4 regions of the Pseudomonas glycinis genome follow, and region 1 is predicted to be linked to each of the others. Evidence: predicted binding sites of a transcription regulator. Region 1 holds the regulator's gene; each other region holds the start of a gene.
What was found. Region 1 encodes FliA, which starts transcription of late flagellar genes. Its sites were predicted from a motif close to CTAAAGTTTNNNNNNNNNNNGCCGNTAA; they were not measured.

Region 2: the regulator FliA is predicted to act here: its motif matches at 1,378-1,405, upstream of ACYSTU_RS18380 (methyl-accepting chemotaxis protein).
Region 3: the regulator FliA is predicted to act here: its motif matches at 840-867, upstream of ACYSTU_RS09420 (methyl-accepting chemotaxis protein).
Region 4: the regulator FliA is predicted to act here: its motif matches at 1,443-1,470, upstream of ACYSTU_RS01760 (methyl-accepting chemotaxis protein).

Annotation. Positions count from the first base shown of each region.
Region 1 is NZ_JBTYHF010000016.1:4,527-6,727, forward strand. Features, by position in the region: gene fleN (flagellar synthesis regulator FleN) at 1-703, shown strand, start outside; gene fliA (RNA polymerase sigma factor FliA) at 700-1,440, shown strand; gene ACYSTU_RS26365 (chemotaxis response regulator CheY) at 1,608-1,979, shown strand; gene ACYSTU_RS26370 (protein phosphatase CheZ) at 1,998-2,201, shown strand, end outside.
Region 2 is NZ_JBTYHF010000007.1:257,961-260,161, forward strand. Features, by position in the region: gene ACYSTU_RS18380 (methyl-accepting chemotaxis protein) at 1-1,249, opposite strand, end outside; gene ACYSTU_RS18385 (undecaprenyl-diphosphate phosphatase) at 1,555-2,201, shown strand, end outside.
Region 3 is NZ_JBTYHF010000003.1:405,790-407,990, forward strand. Features, by position in the region: gene ACYSTU_RS09410 (lipocalin family protein) at 1-377, opposite strand, end outside; gene ACYSTU_RS09415 (hypothetical protein) at 407-661, opposite strand; gene ACYSTU_RS09420 (methyl-accepting chemotaxis protein) at 944-2,201, shown strand, end outside.
Region 4 is NZ_JBTYHF010000001.1:390,979-393,179, forward strand. Features, by position in the region: gene ACYSTU_RS01760 (methyl-accepting chemotaxis protein) at 1-1,328, opposite strand, end outside; gene ACYSTU_RS01765 (transporter) at 1,605-2,201, shown strand, end outside.

The DNA of each region.
Region 1 (2,201 bases):
CGCCGACCTGGGCCTGGCGAACGTCGACGTTCTGCTGGGGCTGACACCCAAGCGCACACTGGCCGACGTCATCGAAGGCCGTTGCGAACTGCGCGACGTGCTGTTGCAGGGCCCGGGCGGGATTCGCATCGTGCCGGCGGCCTCCGGCACGCAGAGCATGGTGCACCTGAGCCCGGCGCAACACGCCGGCCTGATCCAGGCGTTCAGCGACATCGGCGACAATCTCGACGTGCTGGTGATCGACACCGCTGCGGGTATTGGTGACTCGGTAGTCAGTTTCGTTCGTGCCGCCCAGGAAGTGTTGCTGGTGGTCTGCGACGAGCCGACTTCGATCACCGATGCTTACGCGCTGATCAAGTTGCTCAACCGCGATTACGGCATGAACCGCTTCCGCGTGCTGGCCAACATGGCGCAGAGCCCGCAGGAAGGGCGCAACCTGTTCGCCAAGTTGACCAAGGTCACGGATCGCTTCCTTGACGTCGCCCTACAATACGTCGGCGCGGTGCCGTACGACGAAAGCGTGCGCAAAGCGGTGCAGAAGCAGCGCGCCGTCTACGAAGCCTTTCCCCGTTCCAAGTGCGCGCTGGCCTTCAAGGCCATCGCCCAGAAGGTCGACACCTGGCCGCTGCCGGCCAACCCGCGCGGGCATCTGGAATTTTTCGTCGAGCGTCTCGTGCAGCAAACCGCAGGGCCTGTGATATGACCGCCAGTGGCATGAATCTTTACAAAAAGTCGGCGCGTGACGCGCAATACGAATTGATCGAGCGTTACGCGCCACTGGTCAAGCGCATTGCCTATCACTTGCTGGCGCGCCTGCCGGCCAGCGTGCAGGTCGAAGACCTGATCCAGGCCGGGATGATCGGTTTGCTCGAAGTCTCGACCAAATACGACGCCAGCAAAGGCGCCAGTTTCGAAACGTACGCGGGCATTCGAATCCGCGGCGCGATGCTCGATGAAGTGCGCAAAGGGGATTGGGCGCCACGCTCGGTTCACCGTAATACCAGGATGGTCAGCGACGCGATTCGCTCGATTGAAGCTAAAACCGGCCGTGACGCTAAAGATCACGAGGTTGCGGCCGAACTCCAATTGAGTCTCGACGATTACTACGGGATTCTGAATGACACCTTGGGCAGTCGCCTGTTCAGTTTCGACGACCTGTTGCAGGACGGCGAACACGAAGGGCTGCACGAGGATGGCGCGAGTGCTCATATGGAGCCGTCACGCGATCTGGAAGATGAACGCTTCCAGGCGGCGCTGGCGGACGCGATTGCCAATTTGCCGGAGCGTGAGCGACTGGTGTTGGCGCTGTACTACGACGAAGAGCTGAACCTCAAGGAAATCGGTGAAGTCCTTGGCGTCAGTGAATCGCGGGTCAGCCAGTTACACAGCCAGTGCGCGGCCCGTCTGCGGGGGCGTTTGGGGGAGTGGCGAGCGCGCTGAAGGCAGTGTGGGGACACTGCGAAACGAGGCTGGTGCGGTGATGAACGGCGCCGGTCTCGATCCGTTGTGCTCCAGACAAACTTCGAGTGCTATGCCGATTGATTGAAGTGGCGCGTCCAGGTGCTGGGCGCGTTTAAGACTGCTTGGAGGTCGAATTGAACAAAGACATGAAAATCCTCATCGTTGATGACTTCTCAACGATGCGGCGGATCATCAAGAACCTGCTGCGCGATCTTGGGTTCACCAACACCGTCGAGGCCGACGATGGCACCACTGCCATTCCGGTGCTCAACAGCGGCAGCATCGACTTTCTGGTAACGGACTGGAACATGCCGGGCATGACCGGTATCGACCTGCTGCGTCACGTGCGCGCCGATGAAAAACTCAAGCACCTCCCGGTGTTGATGGTGACTGCTGAAGCCAAGCGCGAGCAGATCATCGAGGCCGCTCAGGCCGGTGTGAACGGTTACGTGGTCAAACCTTTCACGGCTCAAGCGTTGAAAGACAAAATCGAGAAGATTTTCGAACGCATCGGCTGATGAATGCGCGGGGGAGCTATGGAGCATAACGAATCATCACAGGGCGATTTCGAATCGACCCTGAAAAAACACGCGGTCGAACTGGTCGAGAGCCTTGAAAAAGGCAAGTTCGGCGACGCGGTGCAACTGATCCATGAGCTCAATCAGACCCGTGACCGCGGCCTGTATCAGGAAGTGGGCAAGCTCACACGTGAACTGCACAGTGCGATCGTCAATTTCCAG
Region 2 (2,201 bases), on a different contig from region 1:
GCACCTCATCGGCCACCACGGCGAACCCGCGACCCTGTTCACCCGCACGCGCCGCTTCAATCGCCGCGTTCAAGGCCAGCAGATTGGTCTGCTCGGCAATCGAGCGAATCACTTCCAGCACGCTGCCAATCTGCGTGCTCTCCGCCGCCAGGGTGCGGATCACTTCCACCGCCTGATCGATCGTGCCGGAGAGCTTGTCGATCTGTTGCAGGCTGCCGTCAATGTTGATCTGGCCCTGTTGCGCCTGCGCTTCGGCATCACGCATTTCGGCGGCGGCGTGTTCGGCGTTTTTCGCCACGTCCTGCACGCCGTAGGTGACTTCGTTGATCGCCGTGGCGACCAGTTCCATCTGCTGCGATTGCTGCTGACTGCGCTGCTGCGCTTGCGAGGCATCGTTGCCAAGCTCGCTGGAAGACTGGCCCAAAGCGCTGGCCGAGACCTGCAGATCACCAATCACTCGGCGCAACTTGGCCGTGAACGCATTGAAGTGATGGGCCAGTTCAGTGACCTCATCCTTGCCGTGGGTATCGAGGCTGCGGGTCAGGTCGCTTTCGCCGCTGGCGATGTTCGCCATGGCATTCACGGTCTCCTGCAACGGACGGACGATGCTGCGTGCGATCAGGATCACCAGCAGCGCCATGATCAGCGCAATCGCCAGGCCGATCGCCGACGCCTTGATCATTTGTCCTTGGAATTCTGCCTGCACATCGTCGACGTAAACGCCGGAACCAATCACCCAGCCCCACGGCTCAAACAGCTTCACATACGAGGTCTTCGCAACGGGGTCAGTAGCCCCCGGTTTCGGCCAGCGATAATTGACCATGCCCGCGCCTTTGGCCTTGGCAATGGCGACCATCTCGTTGAACACCGCAAAGCCGTCCGGGTCGCGGATCGCCGAAAGATTCTGGCCTTCGAGCTTGGGATTGGTCGGGTGCATGACCATCACGGGCGTGAGGTCGTTGATCCAGAAGTAGTCGCTCTGGTCATAGCGCAGGCCACGGATCGCGGTCAGCGCCTGCTTTTGCGCGGCATCCCTGGTCACGGTGCCGGCCGTTTCCAGGCCGTGGTAATAGGTGAGCAGGCCACTGGCGGTCTGCACTACGTGCTGGGTTTTCTGCGCCTTGGCGTGGTAGAGGTCGTCGTGGATCTGCTTGAGCATCAGCACGCCCAAGGTCAGCAACATGACCACCGCCACGATCAAGATGAGCCACAAGCGTCGGCTGATCGACACACTGCGCAAGCTGTTCATAACGCTGTCACTCCGGATTCTTGTTCTTGTAATAAACGATCGCCAGCATCCAGCCACCGCTGTGGGCTTGCGATTGCGCGACTTGAGCCGCCTAACGCGGGGAGCGCTATTAAGGCTTGTCTGTTAGGATTTCGGCCCCGCGCGCAAAAACCTGAATCCGGTTTTGATATTTCACGGAATTTTTACCGTTTCGTGTGGATCCTGTGCGCGCGCAATCGCTACAGCTTTTACCGGCTACGCTGGACGCAGTGAACGAAAAAAATACTATCGGGGCATGCCCGCGCGCATCGCTCTCTGGGGGATTGATGGATCTTTGGACCGCCTTGCAGGCACTGATTCTAGGAGTTGTAGAAGGGCTGACGGAGTTTTTGCCCATTTCGAGTACCGGACACCAGATCATCGTCGCCGACTTGCTGAACTTCGGCGGCGAACGGGCCATGGCGTTCAACATCATCATCCAGCTCGGCGCGATCCTCGCGGTGGTCTGGGAATTTCGCCGCAAGATCCTCGACGTGGTGATCGGCCTGCCGACCCAACCGAGCGCACGACGTTTCACCGCCAACCTGCTGATCGCCTTTTTGCCCGCCGTGGTGCTGGGGGTGATCTTTGCCGACCTGATTCACGAATACCTGTTCAACCCGATCACCGTGGCGGCGGCGCTGGTCATCGGCGGCATCATCATGCTCTGGGCCGAACAGCGCCAACATGAAGTCCACGCCGAAACCGTCGACGAGATCCGCTGGACCGACGCGCTGAAAATCGGCTTCGCGCAATGCCTGGCGATGATTCCCGGCACCTCGCGTTCCGGCTCGACGATCATTGGCGGTTTGCTGTTCGGTCTGTCACGCAAGACCGCCACCGAGTTCTCGTTCTTCCTCGCCATGCCAACCATGGTCGGTGCGGCAGTGTATTCGGGCTACAAATACCGCGACCTGTTCGTGCCGGCGGATTT
Region 3 (2,201 bases), on a different contig from region 1:
TACAACACCCAGTACTCGCCCTTCGCCACACCCGGCACCAGGCGCGAGAACCAGTTATCGAATTCGACCCAGAGCTTGTCGGTCTTGCCCGGCACTTGTGGATAAGCCGTGCCCTTGGCTTCTTCCCACTGCCACTCCGGGGTCAGGCAACGGTTGAGCACGCCGACGTTACCGTCAGGCTTGAGGGTGTAATGGGCTTCGGATTGCGCGCAGTGGCGCTGGAAGTACATCGGCAAGCGTGCCAGTTCATACCAGGTGCCCTGATAACGCTTGAGATTGACGCTGTTGACGGTCTTGGGCGCCAACGGGTCGACGCCGGAAGTGGCGCAGCCAGCCAGTACCAGGCCAGCAAAAAGGATCAGCAATAACCGCTTCATTTTTTTCTCCGTGGGCGCGAAGCCCCGGTTTACTTCAGGCCTTGGCCGGAAAACATCAGCACTTTGTCACCGGCGTATTGCACGCTGATAAAGCTGTTCTTGTCGCCCCAGGTACAGCTGGACATACCGAGCGCGCCCGAGCAATCAGTGGGCTTGCCGAGAAGGGTTTCCACTTCGGACTTGGCCATGCCGGCCGAGAGCTTGGAGTAGTTTTCCTGATTGACCTTGCTGCATGCGGCCAACAGCACGCAAAACGACAGCAGGGCGATAGATCGCAGCGACATGGTGAAACTCCTGGAACGAGGGGGGATGGCATGGTGCCAACCAGAAGCTTAGAAGAGAAAAGTGTCATCTGGTTCCGTGACCGAACGCCTATTTATCAGGCCGCCCGTCCGGCTTTTGTCGGTAAATCAAAAACTTTGTGAAGCCGTCGAGCATTTCGTCGACTTTCCCTGCAAACGCCTAATCTTTGGCGCGGCGCGGTCGAAAATAAGAGCAGCGCAACGCTGCCGAATATGGCAAATTGCCACCCTTTCCTGACCAGCCCCCTCGCGGTAGTTCATTCGATGACCAGAAACATGAAATTCAGCCACAAGATTCTGCTGGCTGCTGCCCTTGTGGTGGCCGTTGCGTTCGCCTGTTTCATCCTCTTCAACGACTACCGCCAGCGTCAGGCCTTGAGCAGCAGCACCGAAGCGACCATGCAGGAACTGGGCAGCCTGACCACCAGCAACATCCAGACCTGGCTGGAAAGCCGCATTCAGCTGCTGCAATCGCTGTCGCAGCAAGTCGCCGTTGACGGCAACGCGCCCGCCAGCCTCAAACGCATCATTGACCTGCCCGCCTACACCGGCAATTTCCAGCTCAGCTATTTCGGTGGCGCTGACGGTGTGATGTTCTCGGTGCCGGCCGGCAACCGCGCGCCGGACTACGATCCACGGGCGCGCGGCTGGTACAAAGCCGCCAATAGCGCACAGCAGACCATCGTCACCGAACCGTACATTGCCGCTTCGTCGGGCAAACTGGTGATCACCGTCGCGACGCCGGTGCAGCGTCAGGGCCAGATGCTCGGCGTGGCCGGGGCCGACATCGATCTGACCAGCGTCAGCGCGATCATCAACTCGCTGAACTTCGGCGGCCACGGTCATGCGTTCATCGTCAGCGCCGAAGGCAAGATCCTGATTCACCCGGACAGCAAACTGGTGCTCAAGACCCTCGCCGAGGCCTATCCGAACGGCGCGCCTCAAGTCAGCCCGGGCCTGAAAGAAGTCGAGTTCGACGGCAAGACCCAGTTGATTTCCTTCACTCGCGTCAACGGAGTGCCATCGGCTGACTGGTACGTGGCGCTGGTGCTCGATAAAGACACCGCGTTCTCGATGCTCAGCGAATTCCGCACCTCGGCGCTGATCGCCATGGTCATCGCGGTGCTGATCATCATCGGCCTGCTCGGCATGCTGATTCGCGTGCTGATGCAGCCACTGCTGACCATGGGCCGCGCGATGCATGACATCGCTGAAGGCGAAGGCGACCTGACCAAGCGTCTGGTGATTCACGGCAACGATGAATTCGGCGCGCTGGGCACTTCGTTCAACCGCTTCGTCGAACGCATTCATACGTCGATCCGCGAAGTGTCCTCGGCCACCGGCCAGGTCAACGAAGTCGCCCTGCGTGTGGTCGCTGCCTCGAACTCGTCGATGTACAACTCCGACCAGCAGGCCAGCCGCACCAACAGCGTCGCCGCCGCGATCAATCAGCTAGGCGCCGCCGCTCAGGAAATCGCCCAGAACGCCGCCCTCGCCTCGCAGCATTCCAGCGATGCGCGCA
Region 4 (2,201 bases), on a different contig from region 1:
GCCTGCGCGGCATCGAGAGCGCCGGTCTGCACGTTCTGAATGATCTGGTTGATCTCGATGATCGACTCCGCCGTGCGCTGAGCGAGATTGCGCACCTCATCGGCGACGACGGCAAAACCACGCCCGGCCTCGCCCGCCCGCGCCGCTTCGATGGCCGCGTTGAGCGCCAGCAGGTTGGTCTGTTCGGCGATGCCACGAATCACTTCCAGCACCTTGCCGATACGACCGCTGTCGGTTTCCAGGCGACGGATCACCGTGGCGGTGTTGGCGATCTCGCCGCGCATCTGCGTGATCGAATGGATGGTGGTCTGCATGACCTTTTCACCCTGCTGCGCCGACTGATCGGCATCGTCGGCAGCACGTGCGGCATCGGCGGCGTGACGGGCGACTTCCTGGGCTGTGGCGGACATTTCATTCATCGCCGTGGCCACTTGATCCGTGCGGTTGAATTGCTCGCTGGTGCCGCCGGCCATGGTCGTGGCAATGGCGTTCAACTCGCCGCTGGCGCTGTCCAGATCACCGGCGCTGCGTTGCAAACGAGTGAAGGTGTCCGCCAGAAAATCGCGCAGAGTGTTCGCTGCGGCGGCGAGGTTGCCCAGTTCATCGCGACGCTCGCTGACAACACGTTCAGCCAACTGGCCACGGCTCAAGCGGGTGACGTAATCGATGAGGTTGCGGATCGGTTCGATCAGGTTGCGGCTGACCAGCCACAGGCTCAGCAGACCGATCAGCAAGCCTGATGCGAGCATCACCAACAGGCCCAGCCACACGGTACGGTCAGCGCTGGCGCTGATCAATGCCGACTGCGCGGTGCCCTGCTCGCGCAGCTCGGCGACCAGTGCGCTCATCTGCTCGCTGGCGGCGCGATCAACGCCTTTGACCGCTGCGTCGCCGGCGCTCGGATCACCACCGGCAGCCACGTAGGCATCGCGGCCTTTCTGGTAGGCCGCGCCCAACTGGCGATGCTCTTCGCGCAAGCGGTCGATGCGGGATTTGAGATTGGCCTCGATGCCTTTCTGGCCGGCCAGTTCGCCGAGAATATTCTGCACGTCGCGCTGACGCTCTTCGAACTGGCTCCAGTATTTCGCCAGATCCGCCGGTTGCTTGCCGCGCAGCAGAACGTTTTTCCATTCCTGCACCTGCACTTTGAATTGCAGGTTGGCTTCATCGATCAGTTGCGACGTGTGCAACGGGCCGGCGATCAACTGGCTATAGCTTTGCACACCGTTGGAGAGGAAATGAAAGCAGGCCAGCGCGATCAACAATATCGCCAGCAGACTGCCGCTCAGCAGGGCGAGAATTTGCGTTCTCAGGGATTTTTGCAGCATTGCAAGGTACTCGAAGCAGGGATGAGGCACGCCCGAGCGGACGTGAAAAATGGCCGGACTTCCCTGTCGACGTACCATGGCCAAGGGCCGATGGCGCGCAACCTAACTCACCTGAGATCGGCGCGCCAGAGCGCTTCTTGAGAATCTTCCGACAGTCGGTAACGCGTTGATTTGCAGTCACTTTACTGTCACAAAACGGTCATGTTGGCTTGCGATCATGCCGCTCAGGTGAACCTGAAAATCCCCCACCAGACACCCTCCTCCCAGCGAGCCGCCATGAACCACAGCCTCGATATCAGCCATCGCGCCCCGGACCTGTTTGGCTTGCTCTACGGCTTTCGCTTCCTGCCCGGAGAGCGCGGGCGCGAGATCGATTCGGCGACGGCTTTGCGCTGTTTGCAGGACGACGGCGACAGCGAAGAGTTTCTCTGGCTGCACCTGAACCTGGCCCACGCCGCGTGCGAGCGCTGGATGAAAAGTCATCTGCAATTACCCGAGGAGTTTTTCGAAGCGCTGCACGAAGGTTCGCGTTCGACGCGCATCGAGCATGTCGATTCGGCGCTGCTGGCGGTGGTCAACGATGTGGTGTTCAACCTCAGCAGCATGGTCTCCTCCGACGTGTCGACGCTGTGGGTCTGCGTGCGCAGCAAACTGATCGTCAGCGCGCGCCTGCAACCGCTGCATTCGGTAGATAAATTGCGCTCGTCGGTAAAGGCCGGCGAGTGCTTTCGCTCGCCCTCGGAATTGCTCGTGCATCTACTGCGCGATCAAGGTGAGGTGCTAACGCAGATCGTGCGCAAGACCAGCCTGAGTGTTGATCAGGTCGAAGACGAACTGCTCTCCTCGCGCCTGTCGACCAATCGCGCCGAACTT